3 regions of the Saccharopolyspora sp. NPDC000995 genome follow, and region 3 is predicted to be linked to each of the others. Evidence: riboswitches for the same ligand, from Rfam matches in the RefSeq annotation. Region 3 holds a riboswitch; each other region holds the start of a gene.

What was found. A riboswitch is a leader RNA that binds a small molecule or an ion and turns the genes downstream of it on or off. The one in region 3 is predicted to bind thiamine pyrophosphate.
Region 1: linked by a shared signal. The riboswitch ahead of thiD (bifunctional hydroxymethylpyrimidine kinase/phosphomethylpyrimidine kinase) and the one ahead of thiO (glycine oxidase ThiO) in region 3 are both predicted to bind thiamine pyrophosphate.
Region 2: linked by a shared signal. The riboswitch ahead of ACWDKQ_RS33725 (purine-cytosine permease family protein) and the one ahead of thiO (glycine oxidase ThiO) in region 3 are both predicted to bind thiamine pyrophosphate.

Annotation. Positions count from the first base shown of each region.
Region 1 is NZ_JBSFLZ010000003.1:101,127-108,289, reverse strand. It holds gene ACWDKQ_RS02535 (hypothetical protein) at 12-254, opposite strand; gene ACWDKQ_RS02530 (hypothetical protein) at 496-1,236, opposite strand; gene ACWDKQ_RS02525 (hypothetical protein) at 1,397-1,693, shown strand; TPP riboswitch at 1,741-1,836, shown strand; gene thiD (bifunctional hydroxymethylpyrimidine kinase/phosphomethylpyrimidine kinase) at 1,824-2,621, shown strand; gene tenA (thiaminase II) at 2,883-3,593, shown strand; gene ACWDKQ_RS02510 (polysaccharide pyruvyl transferase family protein) at 3,884-4,999, opposite strand; gene ACWDKQ_RS02505 (DUF2218 domain-containing protein) at 5,143-5,442, shown strand; gene ACWDKQ_RS02500 (hypothetical protein) at 5,625-6,074, opposite strand; gene ACWDKQ_RS02495 (hypothetical protein) at 6,087-7,049, opposite strand.
Region 2 is NZ_JBSFLZ010000186.1:354-7,516, reverse strand. It holds gene ACWDKQ_RS33745 (SGNH/GDSL hydrolase family protein) at 244-1,092, opposite strand; gene ACWDKQ_RS33740 (hypothetical protein) at 1,232-1,390, opposite strand; gene ACWDKQ_RS33735 (VOC family protein) at 1,710-2,102, opposite strand; gene ACWDKQ_RS33730 (helicase HerA-like domain-containing protein) at 2,172-2,660, shown strand; TPP riboswitch at 2,671-2,784, shown strand; gene ACWDKQ_RS33725 (purine-cytosine permease family protein) at 2,775-4,103, shown strand; gene ACWDKQ_RS33720 (family 2 encapsulin nanocompartment cargo protein polyprenyl transferase) at 4,369-5,412, opposite strand; gene ACWDKQ_RS33715 (family 2B encapsulin nanocompartment shell protein) at 5,458-6,858, opposite strand; partial or broken gene ACWDKQ_RS33710 (Crp/Fnr family transcriptional regulator) at 7,010-7,163, opposite strand, start outside.
Region 3 is NZ_JBSFLZ010000043.1:28,648-35,810, forward strand. It holds gene ACWDKQ_RS16525 (FUSC family protein) at 1-765, shown strand, start outside; gene ACWDKQ_RS16530 (hypothetical protein) at 787-921, shown strand; gene thiG (thiazole synthase) at 953-1,717, opposite strand; gene thiS (sulfur carrier protein ThiS) at 1,865-2,065, opposite strand; gene thiO (glycine oxidase ThiO) at 2,053-3,183, opposite strand; TPP riboswitch at 3,174-3,279, opposite strand; gene thiE (thiamine phosphate synthase) at 3,401-4,072, shown strand; gene ACWDKQ_RS16555 (S1 family peptidase) at 4,185-5,312, opposite strand; gene ACWDKQ_RS16560 (hypothetical protein) at 5,469-6,392, opposite strand; gene ACWDKQ_RS16565 (GntR family transcriptional regulator) at 6,644-7,163, opposite strand, start outside.

The DNA.
Region 1 (7,163 bases), on a different contig from region 3:
CCGGGTCACGGTCACCTCCCCGAACACCGTGGCCAGACCACGCCGGCGACCCGCTCCAGGAGAGTGCGCTGTATGCCCTCGGGGCCGGTCACGCCACCGGGAACCGGGTGCTCACGCACCGCACGAAGATCAAGATGTTTCTGTAGCAGCCGGCGCATCAACTGCCGGGACCGCTCGGTCAGCGGCTCTTCCAGCTCGCCATGCGTGATGCCACGGTCAACGGCGCCGAGCTCCGTGATGATCGACCCGAACACCGCCCGAGAGGATTCGAACGCTCCGGCGACATCGTGGTTCGCGTACCTGCCACAGGGCTCCTTCTTTACGTTGATGGACGTCAGACGCCCACCACGTAGTCAGAAGGAGCCCCTTTCATGATCACCGCCCGCCGAACCCCCCGACCACAGCTCCCCTAGTAAGTACCGGTAGTGGTTGATCCGGAGAGCAAAAGAGCCACACCCAATTGAAACTGCGGACACCGGCGGGGGCGGCCGGTCTTCAGACCGGGCGGACCACCAGGCCGTTCGGTTCGGCGGTGAAGGTAACCGCGGCTTCCTCGAAGTCGGCGATCGGCAGCTCGTCGCGCACCAGCCGGTGCGGCGCGTCGAAGGCCTCGACCCGGATCTCGCGGGTGGTCAGCGTCCGCTCCGGGATGTCCGCGCCGCCGACCTGAACCTGCAGCTTGCCGCCCTGCACCGTCATGGTCAGCCAGCCGCCGGGCACCGTCAGCTGCTCACCGTCGAAGGTCAGGACCAGCCGGCTGCCGGCAGGGTCCTCGGCGCGCACGGCGACGTGCGAGATCGCGACGTCACGCTGGCCGGAGTCGCCGGCCAGGGCGATCACGTCCCGCTTGACCTCCTCGGCGGGGCCGTCGCCGGGCTTCGGCGCGAGCACCGGGGCGCGCAGCTCGGCGGCCACCCGGTAGGGCTGCCACGATCCGGCGCCGATCAGGTTGACCACCGCGGTGATCTCGGCGTCGGCCAGCAGCCGGTCGCTGCCGGGAGCCGGAGTCACTTCAACCGCGGCGACGTCGCGCCGGTTCAGCAACTCGCGCAGCGCATTCGCGCGCTGCCTGCTGTTGCGGTCGAATCCGCGGGTGATCGCCACCGTCCCCGAACCGGCGGCCGCCACGGCGGCTTCGGTCAGGTCCGCCAGCGGGGCCCAGATCCGGGCGGGATCCTCCGGCCGGGGCTGCCGGCGGGAACGGGCGAAGCTCGGGGCATCGGTCGTGGTTTCCATCATCAACCACTTTAGTCCGCGACGAAGGGTTGGCTGGCCTGCCGGTGGGGGCCTTCATGGTGTGAATTCGATCGCTGTGCCGGGCGCCGGGCGAGCGGCCGTGCGCCTATCGGAGCAGGCACCGACCGCTCGGCGGCCGGGCGGTCTTGTCGCGAGGCGCATGCGCGGCAATGCTGAAGCCATCACCGAGGGGGCGGGGATGACCGAGGTGCACTTTCCTGAGTTGAGGCGACAGCGGGCCGGTCACGGTCGGGCACGTGGAGTGCTGGTGTGCTGGCTGGTCTCGGACGGCAGCCGGGTGCACGTCGGCGATCGGGTGGCGGAGGTCCAGGTCGCCGACGACTGCTGCGGCACGACGATCGGGTGGGTTTCGGCGCTGGCCACCGGAACGCTCTGGCACCAGGTGCGGCCCGGCGAGGTGCTCACCGCCGGCGTGGTGGTGGGCCTGATCGACTGAGGACGCCGAGGGCGTGGTCGCGCGGCGGCCCCGGTTGTTAGGTTGGTGGCAGTGACGCGGGGTGCCCGGGCTGCCGGGCTGAGAACAGACCCGTTGAACCTGACCTAGCTCGTACTAGCGGAGGGACGTCATGGTTCCCAATGTGCTGACCATCGCAGGCACCGACCCCAGCGGCGGCGCCGGTGTGCAAGCCGATCTGAAGACCTTCTCCGCGCACGGCGCCTACGGCATGTCCGTGATCACCGCGCTGGTCGCGCAGACCACCACCGGCGTTTCCGAGGTCCACGAGGTGCCGCCGGAGTTCATCACCGCGCAGTTGGTCACACTGCTCGACGACGTGCGGGTGGACGCGGTCAAGATCGGCATGTTGGCCAACGCCGAGGTGATCCGCGCGGTGATCGGGGTCCTCGACCGCTACGCGCTGCCGCGCGTTGTGCTGGATCCGGTGATGGTCGCCAAGAGCGGTGACCGGTTGCTCGCGCCTGAGGCGGTCAGCGTGCTGCGCGACGAGCTGCTGCCGCGCGTGGACCTGATCACCCCGAACCTGCCCGAGGCCGCCGATCTGCTGGGCGAGCCGGAGATCACCGACCCCGACGACATGCCCGCGCAGGCCGAGCGGCTGGCCGGGTTGGGCGCGAAGCAGGTGCTGCTCAAGGGCGGTCACCTCGACGGCCGGTCCAGCTCGGACCTGCTCTACGGCGACGGCATCGCCGAATTCCTCTCCAGCGAGCGCGTCGTGACCACCAACGACCACGGCACCGGCTGCACGCTGTCGGCCGCTATAGCGGCGCTGCGCCCGCAGCGCGCGGACTGGCTCGAAGCGGTGCGCGAGGCCAAGGAGTACCTGACGGAGGCTCTGCGCGCTTCCGACCGGCTCGATGTGGGCCACGGCCACGGCCCGGTGCACCACTTCCACCACTGGTGGTGACCGTTTCCGGTTTCGGGCTCGCCTCGCGCGGCGGTGCGGGTGGCGCAACCTCAGACATCGCCTGGACTTTGGGGCCCCCGATTTGCGCATGACCGGCTTCGGGGCAGTCCTTGCCAGATGACGTCTGAGAACCCGCGGCGGTGCAAGTTCGCACAGGTGGGCTAAGCGCTTCCGGCGCTTCGAAGACATAGAAGAACTGGTTCTAAAGCGGCACCGGCACCCAGCAGTGCACCGGGGTTGCGCATACGACGAGAGGTCCTGATGAGTAAGCTGCCCGCTCCGCCCGCCGACGGTTTCTGCGCCGAGGCATGGGCGCTCACCGCCGATCTGCAGCAGGCGATCGTCGAGCACCCGTTCAACACCGCGCTCACCGATGGCACCCTGGACCGCGACCGGTTCGCGTTCTACATCGTGCAGGACGCGCGCTACCTGGTCGGTTTCGCGCAGGCGCTGGCGGCCGCCGCGACGCGGGCCGACAACGCCGAGGACGCGGCGTTCCTGGCCGGTGCGTCCCAGGGCGCACTGGTCGAGGAGCGCCGTTTGCATGCCGGTTACGTCGCGGAGTTCGGCCTCACCGACGCCGAGATCGCCGGGATCGACACGTCCCCGTCATGCCTGGCTTACACCTCGTACCTGCGGGCGACCGCGCTGACCGAGTCGTATCCGGTGCTGCTGGCGGCGATCCTGCCGTGCTTCTGGGTGTACCAGCACGTGGGCACCACCATCCTGGAAGCCACCGGCGGTGCCGAAGATCACCCGTACCGGGCGTGGATCCAGACCTACGCCGACGACGAGTTCGCCGAGGCGGTGCTGACCGCGCGCGACCTCACCGACCGGGTCACCAAGGGCGTCGACGCCGAGACGCGGCAGCGGATGCTCGACGCGTTCACCCGAGCGACTGAGTACGAGTGGCTGTTCTGGAACAGCGCTTGGATCAAGGAGGAGTGGCAGACTTCACGATTCCTAAAGTAATCGCGAAACCCGTTGCAGGGTGGGAAGAACGCACTTCGGCCTGGCGTGATCCGGTGCCCGAATGGGCCCGTAACGAATCGCGGTTCGAAGCGATGCTCCCATCGAGACGCCCGTCCGGGCGAGGACTTGGGTGTGGGTTCTTCCCACCGTAGACGGAGTTTCGACGACCGTGGGCAATTCTCTTCTGATCGTTCTGGCGGGCATGCTGGTGCCCGTGTTAGCGGCTGCGCCGTTCTACCTCGCCGACCGCCGTCGGGAGCAGCAGGATCTCGTCGAAGGCGACGAATAGGTCAGCCCCCGTAGACCTTCTTCGCGAGTTCTTCCTTGCCCCGCTTGAGTTCCTGCAACGCATTGGCGGCGAATCCACCGCTGGTCGGCATGGCCGGGATCCGCAGGCCTTCGCTGAGCGTCCAGCCGGAGCCGCAGTCGATCAGCGACCGGTGCTTGTTGGTGTAGTAGCCGGAGTTGATCGACACCGCGACCCCGTGCGCTCCGGCCGCGGCCGCCATCAGGTGCAGGTGGAATCGGCTGGACAGCCAGCGCTGCCCGCCCGCCGCGGGCAGCCCGTCGGCCATGATCTCGGAGAACGGGTAGAAGCGGGCGCCCGGCAGGTCGTGTTCCACCAGCGCGAAGACCTCGCGGTCCACGCGCGGGATGCCTTCGACGATGCCGACCTGCTCGGGGCGCACGCCCCACTCGCCCAGCGTGTCCAACAGGAATCCGGCCAGCGCGGGCACGGAATCGTCGAGCAGGTCCGACTGCAGGCACACCATGACCTCGCGCAGGTCGTCGTCCCGGTACAGCCCGGGTTCGACCCCGAAGAACATGTCGTCGCCGGTGTGCGAGGTGGCGCTGGACAGCGCCGCCGACGGCTCGTCGCGCACGTCGACGACCTCGAACTGCGCGGCGAGGTTTCGCAGCAGCGGTTCCGCTTCGTCGGCGACTGGCGACAGCCCTTGGCCGGTCATCACCGCCCGGCCGCCGGAGCGGCGCGTCGCCGCCACCGCGGCCGCGAGCAGGCCGATGTGCCGCGGCCAGATGCCGTTGACGAATCCGCCGCCGACGATGTGCACCAGGTCGGCCCGGGCTGCCAGTTCGATGCCGGCCACCCATCGCGGCGCCAGCCCCGGGTTGTTGAACGCGTGCTGCACGAACGACGCGACCTCCCACGGCCCGTCCGACGGGGCCTCCCAGCACAGCCGCCAGAAGGTGTCGGTGAACCGGACGCGCGGATGCAAGTGGCCGAGCAGGACATCGCTGGGTCCCGGGTTGGGGCAGTCCACCCAGATCTCGCTGTCCGGCGCGACGCGTGCCAGGTGCTTCAACCAGGCGGCGGCGATCAGTTCGTCCCCGTAGTTCGGGTGCCCGGTGGTGGCGACGAGGTAGACGGTGGGGGGCTTCGTCAACGGTGGGGCTCCAGCCTTCGGGTGCCGAGTCCCTTTCGAACGTAGCAACGACGAGGCCCCAACCGCCGTGCTTGGTGATGTCTCGCACCCCCGCCGCCACCGTAGGTACCAATCAGGGTGCGCTAACTTTCATTGAAGGCGTGTTGACGATCCGATCCCAGGCGAAGGTGGGCACCGACAAGCCGGTCGGCTACGCGAAGCGGCTGTCCTCGCACCTGGGCGCGAGTGCGCAGCGTCCGAAGAACCCGATGGCATCCGGATCACCCTGGCCGCCGACAGCGGCGTGGGCACCCGGCCTCCTGGTCAACGAACCGGATGTGCTCGCCCTGCACGCCGAGGCGGAGAACGCCGAGGTGCTCGACCGCGTGCAGGACGTGATCGGCCGCCACCTCGAGCGTTTCGGTCAGCGCGACGAGCTCAAGGTCAACTGGACGAACGACTGAGTATTAACAGTGGCGATGATCATGCGAAGGTCAGGCGAGCGGCGTCAGCCGCTTCCTGCCACGCGCAACTCGCGGCGCAGTGAGTTCTCGGACGTGGTCATTCATGAGTCGGGGATTCCGGACCGCGACGCCGTCCGAGGTACCACTACCCGCACAGGCTCGCACAACGACCCGGAATTCTTCTATTCCTTGCTGATCTCGTCGCGGATGCGGGCCAGGCGCTGGCGGGAGCGGTTGAACTTGGCCTCGAAGTGCTTCTCGAACAGGTCCGTGGGCAACTGCGGGACCTCCGCCGGCTCCGCCGATCGCTGCTGCGGTGCGACCGGCGCCGGCCGGCGTGCCTCCGACTCGGCCTGCGACCTGGTTTCGGCGTCGGACCCGGTCTTGGCCTCGGTGTCGGGTTCGGTCGCCGGTGGCTGCTCGTCGGTGCTCGGCCGTCGGGGGATGACCGTCGGCGTCACCGGCTTGACCGGTGCGGGCGGGGTGCGCAGCGCGTGTCTGCCCTTCGGGGCGGTTGCTGGTTCGGCGACGCCGCTCTCGGCGAGGCGTCGGTTCGCGCGGTTGAGCAGTGGCCAGAAGATCAGCGTGGCCAATGCGAAACCGGTGACGAACATCAGCACGAGCAGATCCACGAGTAGCTCCGATCAGTTCTGTCTGGCGGGGCCTGTCTGCGGGGCGGCGCCGTTGGTGTGCGTCCGCTCAATGGGAATGGTGTAGGTCTGCGCGTCGTCGCGCTGCTCGGGCAGCCGCACCGGCTGCTGCTCGGCCTTCGCGATCCGTTCGACCTGCTCGACATTCCGGTCCCGCGTGATCTGGTCGATTTCTTCGGCGATGTCCGGAATCGGGTCGCTCAGTTCTGCGACGGACTGGTCCAGCAGGCGCTGGGCCTTGTCCATTGCGGACAGAAGCGAACTGCGCAGCTCCTCCAGCCGGAGCTGCTTGGTGCGGATCTCTTCCAGGGCTTCCAACCGCTGCTGCTCGGTCTCGGTGTTCCACTGGTCGCACTGCCGCCGGGCCTGGTCGATCAGCTGGTCAGATTCGTCCTGGGCGGCCGACATGGTCCGCTTGTACTCGTTGCGGATGTTCTGCCGCAGCCGCTGTTCCCGGGAGCGCAGGTCGCTGACCTTCTGGTCGTGCTCGCGGTGCAGCCGCGCGCGTCGCTCCTCGACGTCGGTGACCAGCTCGCTGCACTCGTTGCGCAGCTCGGTGGCGGCCCGCTGGGCCTCGTTGAGCAGCTCGCGCGCCTCGGTTTCCGCCGTGCCCCGGATGATCTCGGCCTGCCTCCTGGCCTGGTCGCGCAGGGTCTGCACCTCTTCTTCGGCGATCGAGAGCATGTTCTGCACCCGCTGGGAGGCGGCGGGCAGCCCGGTGTCGGAAGACTCGATCTGCTTGAGCCGCTGCTCGGCGGTGTCGAGGTTGCGGCGGGTGTCGTCGCAGAGCTTGCGGAGGTCGGAGTTGAGCTGCGCGGCCTCGTTGCGGTCGATGGTGACCAGGCGCAGCTGGTCCTCCAGCAGTTCCAGGTGTTCGATGACCTGATGGCGGTTGAAGCCGCGTACCTGGATGTCGAATCCCGGCCGGAGCGGCACGACGGAGTCGGCGTCTTCCATTGGTGAACTCCTCTCCGGACGGTCTGGGCTGATTCGATAGGTCGGAGAGTAGGGGCGATGCTGCTAGTTCGCCCAGCGGAAAACAACGATCATCACCGGATCAGGTGCTGATGA
Region 2 (7,163 bases), on a different contig from region 3:
AAGTACCAAATACAGCAAGTCTCGATCGCGGCCGTTCGTCCACCAGTGGCCATCTCGGCTGTGATCGATCGATCACGTTCCGTGGTGGGCGGAAGTGCCTGGCCGACACTTCGTCCGCGACGCATTCGACCCACGGCAACCACGGCGCGAAGTGTTCGCGGTAGCGGTCGGCGTTCGCGGCGAACTCCGCCGTCTGCCAAGATTTTAACGATGTCAGCACGGAGTCTTAAGCGAGCGGATGGCTTAAGGCGCATCTCCGTTCGAAGTCGTTCGGGTGCAACCTAGTCCGACATCGCGGAGGTGCTCAGCCGGTTTCGCCTCCGAGCTCCGAGAGTCCTCAATGGACAAATGTGGTCCGGTTCGCCGCTTGCCCAGCGCGACGTCCAGCACGGTCCGCAATGCAAACCAGAGCAGGTCGTGACCGCGCCCGAGCAGCCACGGCAGGCCCTTGGCGAGCAGCCACCGCAGGTGGTCGAAGCCGCTGACCCGCGCGCCCCCGGAGCATTCCAGCGAGACCTCGCCGGGCACGGCCAAACCGGCTGCCGCGAACCGGTCGGCGAAGGCTGCCGCGAGCAACCGGTGCCCGAGTTCGGAGGGGTGCAAGCGGTCGACGCTCCACGTTGCCGGGCTGTAGGCACCCGGCAACCGGTCCAGGTCCACCACAGCGACGGCATGCGTCTCGGCGACGGTGTCCAAGATCCGGTTGAGTTCGCCGATGCGCCTGGCCAGTGCCCTCCGCAACGGCCCGGGCAACCGGAAGATCCGGCCGTGGTCGTGGTATCGGATCGTCACGACGGTCGCGCCGACGGCGGTTAGCGCGCGCACGATGTCGTTGAGCTGCCGCCGTAGCCGTCGGGCGTCGAAGTCGGAGCGCATCGTGTCGTTCATGTCGACCATCACCACGGCCGCATCCGGCGCGGCGCGAAGGGCGACGGGCAACTGGGCGTCACGCACGGCTGCGACACGCGCCCCGCTCGATGCCAGATTCGCCAGCTCCGCGGCGCCGAGCGCTTCGGCCAGCAGCGGCGCGAAACCGCGCCACCCGCCAACCACCGGATCGCCCATGCCGATGGCGACCGAATCGCCGAGCACCGCCAGGGTCCGTGTTTGTCGCGGGCCGGGCGGGCCCGCCGTGATCGCGTCCTGCACGTGAGCATAGTGATCGCCGATCTTCCTGCGGCGGTGAGGCGGCGGTGACGATCCGGCGACCGCTTGGCGAAGAATCGCCGCGTCAGCGGGGTTCGGCGCGGTAGTCCTTGTCAGGCCAGAATGGCCATTCCTCGAAGGCCAGGCACTTCCCGTCCGGGGCGAACCGCAGGATCCACAGATCCCGGTACTCCTGGGCCGCCGGGCCGCCGTAGCGGACCACCTCCCGCACGACAGCGGTCACCTTCGAGCGCCACAGGGCTGCTCGTCAGCCGGAAATCCTCGTCGGGCCCGACGCGCTCGGCCTCCCACATCCGCCCGATGGCGTCGAGCCCCACAACGGGTTTGCGGTACGGGCCTGCTGGTACGTCGGGTCAGAGGTGAAGATCGGCCACCACAGCCAGTCGCATTCACCACAACACCATTCCCATCATGATCAACCCCGTCCACTCCACGGGGGCGAGCCGCACGCCCACCACCGGAAACACCGCTACTTGACTTCGCCCTCATAGGCTGCACAGAAGGCAAAGCGCTAACGGGCCCTGACATGGCCAGGTAGTGGGTCAGCTGGATTGGTCGCCGCTGCCGTAGGGGCGGGTGAGGATTTCCAGGGCGTGGCCGTCGGGGTCGTCGAAGTAGACGCCGCGCCCGCCGTCCCGGGTGTTGATCTGCCCCGCGTCGTGGTGCCCGGGGTCCGCCCAGTAGGGCAGTTCCCGCGCCTGGATCCGCGCGAAGATCTCGTCGAACTCGCCTTCGCTGACCAGGAACGCGTAGTGCTGCGGGGTGATCTCCTCTTCAGTCTCCAGGTAGTCCAGCGTGACGTCGTTGCTGGTCTGGGCGCACATGAACGGCCCGAAGGGTTCCGGATCGGGCAGCCCGAGCAGATCGGCGGCGAACCGTGCATTGGCGATCTTGTCGGTGGTGGCGACGATCGTGTGGTTGAGCTGAACGGCCATGGTATTGCTCGCTTTCCTCGTCGTGCTGCGGTACTCCGGAGGGTAGGACTTCGACCAAGGTCGAAGTCAATGGGAACGGCAGCCGGACCCGTCCAGGCATCGCTCGTCCGGGTGGCGATTCGTCGGCGCGTGCCCGGCGGCCTACCGTCGAGCAGGCGGGAACCGGCGAGGAGCGGGGAGCCCGGTGGCGGACAACGCGCCACGGACGATCGCTCGGGCAACGTGATCGAGGGGGCGCGGTCGAGCTCGGCGCGTAACGAGGTGCGGGCCGGTGCGGCGTCGTCCGATTTGCGCGGAAAGTACGAGCAGGCCGTCGATCGGGAATCCGCCTATGAACTGCTGTCGAAGAAGGTCGCCGCCCGGGAGTCGCCCGAAGCGCCGGAGGAGCCGGAAGCGCCGGAGGAGCCGGGGCTGTTCGAGAAGGCGATGGAGAACCCCGAGGCGCGGTCGTTCTTCCGATCGCGGCGAGCACCCTCGGCCGGGAGATCACCCGGGGATTGTTCGGCAACCGCCGTAGGTGATCGGACTCACCTGACATCCGTCACCTCCTCGGGGTAAAGTGCCTCCAACTTATCCACGCGGGAGCTCGGGCGCACCGGGCTGAGAGGGTGGCACCGCACGCGCCACCGACCGCAGAACCTGTCCGGATAATGCCGGCGTAGGGAGCTGTTGATGGCGCTTGACGTCGATCGTGCCGAAGTTCCTCACACCCTGGACGAACCGGCGCCCAAGACGCTGGGCGTACTCGACCAGGGCGCGTTCTGGGGCAACCTCGGGGTGAGCTTGCTCGGGTTCAGCGGGGCGCTGGCCGTGCTCGCGCCGAGCGGAGTGCCGCAGCTGTCCTTCACGGCCGCCGTCACCGCGTGCGTGGTGGGCACCGTCATAGGCAGCATCATGGTCGGGATTTCGGCGATCCCCGGGGCGCGCACCGGGGCACCCGCGATGATGTTGCTGCGGGGCCTTTTCGGCACCAAGCTGTCCTACCTGCCGACCGTGCTGAACGTCCTGCAGTTGGTCGGCTGGGGCACCTTCGAGCTTCTGGTGATCGCGCAGGGCGCGGAGGCGCTGTTCGGCGGCGGCCCGCGATGGTTGTACGTGGTGCTGGCCGGGGCGCTGACCACCGCGCTCACGCTGCGCCCGCTCGGCGCGCTGCGCCTGTTGCGGCGCTACGTCAGCATCGCGGTGGCGATCGCGATGGTGTTCTTCTTCGTCCAGCTGCTGGTGAGCAATCCGCTGCCGGACATGAGCACCGGTTCCTGGCAGGGGTTCTGGCCGGGCGCGGACGCCGCGCTGGCCGTCGCGGTGTCCTGGATCCCGGTTGCCTCGGACTACTCGCGGCACTCGAAGTCGGCGACCGGCGCGTTCACCGCCGCGACGGTGGGCTACTCGGTCACCCAGATCGCCTGCTACCTGCTTGGGCTGCTCGGGTTGGCGCTGGTCGCCGGCGATGCCGACAAAGCGTTCGACCCGCTGCTGGCGGTTCCGCTCGGGGTGATCTTCTTCGGGATCCTGGTGCTTCGCGAGGTCGACCAGTCCTTCGCCAACACCTACTCGACCGCGGTCTCCATCCAGAACCTGCGGCCCAGCGCGGACCGCCGGGTGCTGTGCCTGGTCGTCGGCGCGGTGATCACGCTGTTCGCGCTGACCCTGGACATCGCCCAGTTCTCGAACTTCCTGTTGCTGATCGGCTCGGTGTTCGTGCCGATGTTCGGCGTGCTGGCGGTGGACTACTTCGTGCACGCCCGCCGCCGCGACTGGGACCTGTCCGCGCAGGCCCCGTCCCGCTGGGGCATGCTGCTTGCCTGGCTGCTCGGCTTCTCGACGTTCCAGCTGATCAACCCGGGCGAGCTCGGCTGGTGGAGCCAGCTGTGGACGGGTGTGCGGGACGCGCTCGGCTTCACGGTACCGACGTGGATGAGCGCTGCCCTCACCTCGTTCCTCGTGGCCGCCCTCGCGGCTGCGCTCATCGGAGCCTTCCGCCGCCGCCCCGACGGGAGCTGAGCTCAGCGGCCATCCGTGACGGAGCCGCGTCCGCTTCGCGCGGTTTGACCCGGTGATCGCTTCACAGGGCCACGAACTCCGGGCTCTTCAAGGACAGTTGCGCGGTCGACCCCGGCGCAGAACGAGCGCGGTGCGGCGAGCAGCACCGCGCGCTGTTGACTCGGCATGTCTGCACTCCGAACTCGATCGGCTGTTGCCGAACCCCGGCCGCCGCCCGGAGGCGGTGTTCCCAGATCCGGGTGGTAGCCGGGATCGGTGGTCGGTGTCAGTGGTCGCGGCGGGTCATCAGGTGGGCGAGGGCGCTGAGCTCCTCGGCCGCGCGCGGGGCCGGGTCGCAGCGGTGCAGGTCGCTCAGCGCGGATGCGAGCAGGTCGTCGGCTTGGTTCTGGCTCCAGGCGCGCCCACCGGCCAGCGCGATCAGCTCGGCGGACTGGGCCAGGTCGCTGCTGGACAGCGGCTGGTCGCGGAGGTAGAGGGCGGCCAGCCGCCGACCGGCCTGCGTGCCGGAGGTCAGCGCGGAAACCACCGGCAGGGTCTTCTTGCGGGTGCGCAGGTCGGAGAACACCGGTTTGCCGGTGACCGCCGGATCGCCCCAGATGCCCAGCAAGTCGTCGACGTGCTGGAAAGCCAGCCCCAGCCGCTCGCCGAAGCTGCGGAGCCGGGCGACCTGGTCGGCCTTGCCACCGCCGAACATCGCGCCGACAGCGCAGGCGCAGCCAAGCAGCGCCCCCGTTTTGTCCCGGGCCATCCGCTGGCATTCGGTCAGTTCCACGTTGCGCTGGTCCTCGAAGGCGAGGTCCGCGATCTGGCCGTTGATCAGGTTCAGCACAGCGGTGCTCAACATCCGCATCGCCGTGGCGGCCTCGGGATGCCGGCACGACGACAGCACGTCGGCGGCCAGCGAGAGCATGGCATCGCCGGCGAGGATGGCGGGACCGCTGCCGAAAACCGTCCACGTCGTCGGGCGGTGTCTCCGGGTGACATCGCCGTCCATCACATCGTCGTGCAGCAGCGAGAAGTTGTGCGCCAACTCCACGGCGACGGCTGCGGGCACCGCGTCAGCCGGATCTCCGCCTACGGCGGCGGCGGCGAGCAGCACCATCGTGGGTCGCAACGCCTTTCCCCGGTCGGCGCGGACCGGATTGCCGCGCTCGTCCAGCCAACCTAGGTGGTAGCCGGAGATTTGCTGCATGCGGGTGGGCAACCGGTCGACCGCTGCCCGCAGGGCGGGCTCGACCATCGCGCGGCTACGCGTCAGCGCCTCGTAGGCCGTACCCGCCTTGTTGGCGTCTTGGTGAATGGTGGTCATCCGATTTCCCTTCGACCGATCTTGCTGTGCTGGGAAGAAGCGTTGTCAGCGGGCTATCTCGACTCGTTCGAGGACGCCGAGGGCATCCGGGACCAGGACGGCGGTGGAGAAGTAGGTGCTGACCAGGTAGGAGATGACGGCTTGGTCGTTGATGCCCATGAAGCGCACCGACAGGCCGGGCCGGTACTCGTCCGGGATGCCGGTCTGGTGCAGGCCGACGACGCCCTGGTTCTCCTCACCGGTGCGCATCGCCAGGATGGAGCTGGTGCCGCGATCGCTGATCGGGATCTTGTCGCTGGGCAGGAGCGGCACGCCCCGCCAGGCGTGCACCTGGCGGCCCTGCGCCTCGGTGGTCTGCGGGTAGATGCCGCGGCGGTTGCACTCCCGGCCGAAGGCGGCGATGGTCTGCGGGTGGGCCAGCAAGAACCGGGTCTTGCGGCGGCGGGAGAGCAGTTCGTCGAGGTCGTCGGGGGTGGGCGGGCCGGTGCGGGTGTGGATTCGCTGGCGGAGGTCCGCGTTGTGCAGCAGGCCGAAGTCGCGGTTGTTGATCAGTTCGTGCTCTTGTCGTTCGCGCAGCGCTTCGATGGTCAGCCGCAGCTGCTGCTCGGTCTGGTTCATGGGCTGGTTGTAGAGGTCCGCGACGCGGCTGTGCACGCGCAGTACCGTTTGGGCGACGCTGAGTTCGTACTCCCGGGGCGCGAGTTCGTAGTCGACGTAGGTGCCGGCCAGCGTCGGTTCGCCGGAGTGCCCGGAAGTGACCTCGATGTCCGCCTCACCGTGCTTGTTCTGGGCTGGCGTCGGGTTGTCGTGGTTGTTGGCGATGTGCGTCCGGAGCCGCTCGAACTGGTTGTTCACCTCCTGCAGCGCCCGAGTGCTCAGCGTCAAAGCGATGCACGGCGTGGCCGCTTTGTACGTGTGGTTCCAAGTCGCCTGATCGGCGGCCAGCGCGTGTGCGCCGAAGAACTCGCCGTCGGCAAGCACTTTCAGCACGGTGTCGTCGCCGTACTCGCTGGTGCCGATCTTGTTGACCTTGCCGTGCGCGATGAGCACGACCCGGTCCGCGGGCTGACCGGCGGTCGAGATCACCTCGCCCGGCTCGAATTCCCGCTGCTCGAAGCGGTCGGCCAGCGCCCCCAGTACCGAATGGTCGTCGAATCCGCGCAGCAGCGGCAGTTCGCCGAGTTCCTGCGGGATGACCCGCACGTCGGCGCCGGTGTTGGAGAAGGTGATCCGCCCGTCCCCGACGGCGTAGCTCAACCGCCGATTGACCCGGTAGGTTCCCGCCGACACGTCCACCCACGGCAGCATTCGCAGCAGCCACCGCGAGGTGGTGCTCTGCATCTGCGGCTGGGACTTGGTCGTCGTTGCCAGGTTCCGCGCCGCCGCCGTGCTTAGGCTTTGCGCGTTCTGCTCCTCGACGCCGAGGGCCGGCTCTGTCACGGTCACGATGCCTTCTCTCCTTGAGGCGCGAAGCTGGTGCAGGGTTCATGGCGGTGTCGGTCGGATTGCATCGGGGACCGGAGCGGGCGGGTCGCGGCCACCCGCTCCGGAGCCTTCCTCGAACTCCCGAGGCTTTCCGATGTGGACGGACGTGAGATCAGCTCTCCCGGCCGAGTTCGACGTGTTCGAGCACCCCTATCGCGTCGGGGACCAGGATCGCCGCAGAGTAGTAGGCGCTGACCAGGTAGGAGACGACCGCCTGGTCGTTGACGCCCATGAATCGCACCGACAGGCCGGGCCGGTACTCGTCC
Region 3 (7,163 bases):
CTGCTGCCGGGGACGTTCCTGCTGGTGCCGCTGGTGATCGGCGGCATGCTGCTGAACATGACACGGCTGCGCGCGGACTACCAGGCGCTGCTCGGCTGCCTGATCGTGGTGACCGTCGTCGACCAGGCGATGCGGCTGGACCGACCGCTGGTCAACGTGGGCATCAGCTTCGCGGCGAACACCGCGGTCGGAGCGGCCATCGCGCTGAGCGTCGGCTACGTCAGCTACCTGGTCCTGCCCAGCAGCATCCTGCCGGACGTGCGCGGCGCGGTGCGGTCCACGGTGTGGGCGGTGTCCGAACTGCTGCGCAGCGTGCGAGCGGCCGGCCAGGGCGTCGATCTGCCCGTGGCGCTGCAGGCGGCGAACGTGCTGGCGCTGCGGCGCACCCAGGACCTGCTGGGCATGCCGGCAATGCTCGACGGGACCGGTGAGGAGACCGACGACGACCGCGCTACGCGTGCGGCGGCAATCGCGCTCGACGCGTTGCGGCAGGACGTCGCGACGCTCGCGTTCCGGCCTGAAGCCGAGCAGGCAGTCGCGGTTCCGGCGCTGCGCGCGGTGGACGACCTGCTGGGCGGCAAGCCGACGGCGAAGATCCCGGACGTGCCGGCGGGCAGCGCCCCGGCGACGGAGCTGCTGGCGAGCTCGCTGGTGGAGAACGCCCTGCACGCCCGCCAGGCGATCGACCGGACCTTCGGCTACGACAGCCCGTGGAAGAGCTACACGATCAGCTTCGTCCGCCCCGAACGCCTCCACATCCGCTGACCCGGGTACCGAACCCGGATGATGTCGCTGGTGCTGGCCGCCAAGCTGCTGGCGGTCGGCGCCGGCGCGGCGATCATGATCGTGGACGGCTTCATCGGCATCGGTGTGGGCTGGCGGCTCGGCAGGGACCGGCCAGCCCCCGACCGGTTCTGGTGAGCCGGTCCCGGTCGGCCAGCGCCCTCCGCTCTCACTCCAGCGGACGGCCGGGGCTGGAGGCCTGGGCCCAGAAGCGCTTGGGAATTCGGCCCGCCAGGGACGCCAGGCGGCCTCCCTCGACCGCCGCTCGCATCGCCGCCGCCATGCGCTCCGGGTCCTGGGCGCGGGTCACCGCAGTGGCCAGGAGGACGGCGGAGCAGCCGAGCTCCATCGCCAGCGCCGCGTCCGAGGCCGTGCCGATGCCCGCGTCCAGCACGACCGGCACCGATGCGCGAGAGACGATCATCTCGATGTTGTGCGCGTTCCGGATGCCCAGGCCGGTGCCGATCGGCGAACCGAGCGGCATCACCGCCGCGCAGCCGACCTCCTCCAACTTCAGCGCCAGCACCGGGTCGTCGTTGGTGTAGGCGAGCACCACGAAGCCCTGGTCGACCAGCTGTTCCGCGGCGTCGAGCAGCTCCACCGGGTCGGGCAGCAGGGTGTCCTCGTCGGCGACTACCTCCAGTTTGACCCAGTTCGTCTCCAGCGCCTCCCGCGCCAGCTGCGCGGTCAACACGGCCTCAGCCGCCGTCCGGCAGCCCGCCGTGTTCGGCAGGGCTTCGATGCCGAGCTTGCGCAGCAGGTCGAGCACCCCGGTGCCGCCGCCGGCGTCTGAGCGGCGCATCGCCACTGTCGTCAGCTCGGTTCCGGACGCGATCAGCGCACGCTCCAGGACCGCGAGGTTCGTCGCCCCTCCGGTCCCGGTGATCAGGCGCGAACCGAACTCGCGGCCTGCGATCACCAACGGGTCGTCCATAACTCTCCTAATGATGGGTTCGGGTGGCGCGGAAACCGATGCTCCGGTTCGAGGCGCATGTACTTCATCTGCCCCGCAACGGGTCGGTTCGGGCTGGCCCGCAACCTTCCGGGTTGTAGCCCCTCATCCGGGTGGGGCGGAGCCACGTCACCCTCCTTGCACTGCGGTGAGGACCTCGATGGTGGCATCGGGGCTCAGCGTGGTGCCCGGCCACATGGCACGCGGCACCACCGCCCCGTCCAGCGCCACGGCCACGCCCCGGTCGGGCACCCCGAATTCCTGCAGCACCGTCGCGAGCACTGCGTCGGCGGCTACCTGCCGGGTCTCCCCGTTTATCACGACGTGCACTGCTGTCCTCCCCATCGGCTCGGATCGGCGGCCTTGATCTCGGTGGCAGGCTCCTCGCCGTGCAGCAGCGCGAGCACCGCCTCGACGGTGACCGGGGCGAGCAGGAAGCCGCCGCGGTGATGCCCGGTGGCCGCCAGCACACCAGGTTCCAGCCAGCCAATCACCGGCAGGTTGTCGTCGGTGCTCGGGCGCAACCCGGCCGCGGACTCGACGAGCTGGTACTCGGTGATACCCGGCATCAGCCGCTCGGCGGCGGCGATCAGGTCCCGCACCCCGCCCACGGTGACCTCGGTGTCGAACCCGACTTCGTACTGGGTGGCGCCGAGCACCAGCCCGCCGTCGTCGCGCGGCACCAGATAGGTCTGCCGTCCGCGCACCGGGCCGCGGATCGTGCGGCTGGGCGGCGGCAGCGCCGTGGTCCGCGCGCGCAGGCGGAGGATTTCGCCTTTCACCGGCCGGATTCGGTCCTTCAACGCGGGGTGCAGCGCGCCCGAGTGGACGCCCGCCGCGATCACCGCGACATCGCAGTCCACAGTGGAATCGTCTTCGAGCTCCACCGCGCCAGGCCGGACCCGCTTCGCGTTCGCGGCGACGAAATCGACGCCTGCCGCAGCGGCGGCCGCGCGCAGCGCAGCCAGCGCGAGGCGGTTGTCGGCCGCGAGGTCGCCCGGCACCTCAAGCCCACCGCGCACCGCCGGTCCCAGGGATGGCTCCAGGTGTCGCACCTCCCGGCTGGTCAGGCGGGTGACGGTGCGGCCGAGCCGGGCGAGGTGATCGACGAGGCTGTCCAGCTCGGCCCGGTCGGCGCTGTCCACGCCGACGACCAGGGTTCCCTCACGGCGCAATCCCGAAGGCAGGCCGGAGGCTCGACCGAGCTCGTCGGCGAACGCCGGCCACAGCCGCAGCGACGCCTCGCCCAGTTCCAGCAGTTCCTCTTCGCCGGGCCACGCCTCGGCGATCGGCGCCAGCATCCCGCCGGCCACGTTGGAAGCCCCGGACGCCGGTTCGGCGTCGACGAGCTGCACCCGATGTCCCGCGGCGGCTGCGCGCCAGGCCACGGACATGCCGATCACGCCGCCGCCGACAACGACGACGTACTTCTTCCGTCCTTCAGACACTTCACGCTCCCTGCGCCGGCATGACCCGGATCAGGTTCGACGGTCGGGGCCAACGCCCCCTCTCAGCCCGGTACCCGGACTCCCGTGCTCACCGAGGACCACCGTACCGGGCGAGGATCGCGACGTCAGGAGCGAGGTCGAGCAATTTTCACGATGCCCGGGGCGTGAGCGCCAAGCGCGTCCGGCGACCGCGCCGCAGGGGGCTACCCTGTGGAACATGCCTGGATTGGACGGCTTCGGCATCCGCGCCCGCCTCGACGAATCGCGGCTATACCTGTGCACCGACGCGCGCACCGAGCGCGGTGATCTCGCGGAGCTCGCGGACGCCGCCTTGGCCGGCGGGGTCGACATCATCCAGCTGCGGGACAAGAAACCGAACGGCGCTCCGCTGGAGGCCCGCCACGAGCTGGCGGCGCTGGAGGTGCTGGCCGAGGCCTGCGTGCGGCACGGCGCGCTGCTCGCGGTGAACGACCGCGCTGACGTAGCGATGGCTGCCGAGGCCGACATCCTGCATCTCGGGCAGGACGACCTGCCGGTAGAGATCGCCCGGCGCATCGTCGGCGAGCACGTCGTGATCGGCCGGTCCACGCACGACGTGGTGCAGGCCGATGCCGCGGCCACCGAACCCGGTGTGGACTACTTCTGCACCGGTCCGGTGTGGACGACCCCGACCAAGCCGGGGCGCCAGGCGGCTGGGCTCGACCTGGTGGAGCACGCCGCGGAGCACCGCGGGCACGGTCGGCCGTGGTTCGCGATCGGCGGCATCGGCCCGGACAACCTCGACGAGGCACTCAAGGCCGGGGCGGAGCGGATCGTCGTGGTCCGCGCGATCACCGAAGCCGAGGACCCCCGGGCGGCAGCCCGAGAACTCCGCGACCGCCTGGGCTGACGCCCGTCGATCCCTGGCCCGCACCGAACGTGCACCGAGAGCAGTTGCACTGAAACCGTGACACTCCGGACATGACGCGGCCCCTGGCTGATCGCCGGGGCCGGTCGGGGAGTTACTGGGTGAGCAAGCTCAGGCCGTAGGCCTGGAGGATCTCGTTCACCGGCTGGAAGTAGGTCGTGCCGCCGGAGGTGCAGTCGCCCGAACCGCCCGAGGTCACGCCCTGGGCCTGGTTGCCGGACAGCCACGAACCACCGGAGTCACCGGGCTCTGCGCAGACGTCGGTGCGGGTCAGGCCGGTCACGGTGCCCTGCGGGTATCGCACGGTCTGGTTCTTGGCCTGCACCGAACCGCAGCGCCAGCCCGTGGTGGAACCGGAACGGCAGATGGACCCGCCCACGGCGGACTCGGTGGAGCCGGCCACGCTGACGTTGCTGCCGTTGTACTGGTTCACCAGCGCCCTCGGAGTCTCCTCGGCACCGACCCGGACCCAGGCGTAGTCGTTGTCCGGGAACGACGAGCCCTCGAACCGGCCAGTGGGCTGCGACGTGGTGTCGCCCTCGTTGCCGCAGTGCCCGGCGGTCACGAAGCCGCCCCGCACCGAAAACCCGACCGAACAGCGGGCGCTGCCGATGTAGTAGGCGTTGCCACCGATTACGTCGGCCAAGGTGCGCGGGTTCTCGATCGACTCCACAACCCGCACCGCGTCCGAGAGAACGCCAGTGGACCGCACGAACTGCGCCGCCTCAACGGCACTGCCCAACCTGGTGGTGACGACGACGGAGTTTGTGCGGCTGTCGGCGTACCAGCCGGAAACCTGCTTGGGGGCTGCGGCGCTGCGAAGGTTCAGGCCCTCGACTACCCCGTTGAGCTCCTCGATGGAGTAGTCGACAAGCGTGGGCTCGGCACCGGCCGCCCGCACCGCGTCGAAGGCGGCCGGGTCGGTGACGCCGACGACGAGCTTGCCCCTCGCCGGGTCGAAGTACGCCCCGCCGAAGGTGCCACCCAGCGAGCCGCGGAGCTGCTGCTCCGCGCGATTGGCGTCGGCTTCCTGGTCGAGCCGCTGGAGGGCCTGGTCCCGGTCGAGTCCCAGATCGCGCTGCATCGCGTCGAGCAGGGTCACCGCTTCGCTCGCGAGCGGCGCGGTTTCAGTGGTGGCGGTGGCTGGCATGGTCAGCGCGGCCACTGTCCCCGTCGCCAACATCACGGTCCCGGCCACCCGGGCCGCGAGTCTGCGCTTCATCTGATGTCTCCCTCTATGAGCTGGATCTCAGAGCCCCGTCGCCGATCCAGTATCAGAGGAAATCACCAGCCCCACATCTCTCTTTCGCCCCATAGCGTCCAAAACGCCCCGTGCGCAACTCGATCGAGTTGCACAGGGGCGCCTGACCTGTGGTTTTTATCGCCCAGAAGTGGACTGCTGCAGCTCACCCGTCCTAGCGGCGGGGTCGCGCGGGTCGACGACGCCCGATTCCGGTGCCTGACTCGGCGGCTCGGTCGAGGTCGGAGCCTGCGTCGGCTGCTGGGTGGGTGCCGGGGCCTCCGCGGTGGGTTGCTCCGCCGGCTGCTGGGTGGGTTTCACCTCCATCGACGGCTGCGGCTGCTCGCTCGGGGTCTCCTGCGGCTTGGCCGGCTTGGCCGGGGCGCTGGGCATTGGCTGCGAATCGCGGTGCAGCACCTGGCCGAGCGTCGTTCCGCCGTCGCCACCGGAAAGCGGCTTGCCGGTCACACCTTCGACGCCGGTGACGATCAGCATGCTCAGCACGAAAGCCGCCGCGCAGCTAGCGGCCACCACGACCCACCGGCCCCGGAGCTTGCGCCGATCGGAGCTCGGCCCCCTCTCGACGACCTCGGTCGCCTGCTCCGTTCCGGGCCAGCTCAGCATTCGGGTGGCGGCCTCGGTGTCGATCTTCGCCGTGCGGTCCTCGTCCACCACCGTTTCCCCGCCCGGCCAGTGCATGCCGGGCGTCAGGCGGATGTGCCGCGTCGCCTCGACCTTCTGGCCCTCCTTCGACACGAAGCGCGTGACGGTGGTCCGCTTGAGCCGCTTCTCGGAGGCCTTCGCGGCGGCGTGCACGGCCTTCGCCTTCGCGCTGTCGAACGACCGCTGGTAGAGCGCCCCGCCCACGGTGATGACCACGCTCGTCAGCGCGGCGCCGAGCATCGTGCCCGCCACCCCGAGCCGGGATCCCAGGAAGGCCGCGGTCACCGAGGCCAGCGCCGCTCCCGCGACCTGAGTCGGTGACAGGTCGAGCTTCTTCCTGGACTTCTCCCCCTCCTCTGCCGATTCCTGCTCGCCGGACTCCTCTTTCTGCCTGACCATGGCTCCCACGCTCTTGATGCACTCTCTCCAGAACGTTCTAACGGGGGAGCACAAGCGGTTTCTCCATAACGTTGCCGAACCGTGAGGACTCCCACTTACGCGTAACGCCGCGGCCCACAACGACGAGGGGCACCCGACGGGGTGCCCTTCAAACGGAGAAAACACAGTTTTAGCGCAAACCGGCGCGTTTAGCGCAAACCGGCGCGTTTAGCGCAAAACCGGCGCGTTTAGCGCAAAACCGGCGCGCCGGTTCAGTTGGGCGGGTTGAGCCGCGCGACGAACTTGTAGCGGTCGCCGCGGTAGATCGACCGCACCCATTCCACCGGGCGCCCCTCGGTGTCGAACGAGTGCCGGGACAGCAGCAGCATCGGCAGGCCGACGTCGGAGCCGAGCAGCTCGGCCTCCTCCGGGCTGGCGAGCGCTGTCTCTATCGTCTCCTCGGCGTGCCCGAGCTCGACGTCGAAGTTCTCGCGCAGCACCTGGTACAGGGAGCCGCCGGATTCCAGCCGACCGGTCAGTCCGCGGAACCTGGCCAGCGGCAGGTGGGTGGTCTCGATGGCCATCGGCTCGCCGTCGGCCAACCGCAGGCGGCGCAGCCGCAGCACGGTCGAGCTCGGCTTGGTCCCGAGCAGCGCGGCCAGTTCCTCCGCGGCCGGTTCCTCGACGACCTCCAGCAAGCGCGAGGTGGGCTGGCGCCCCTGGGCACGCATGTCCTCGGTGTAGCTGCTCAGCTGCAGTCGCTGGGCGACCTTCGGCTTGGCCGCGAAGGTG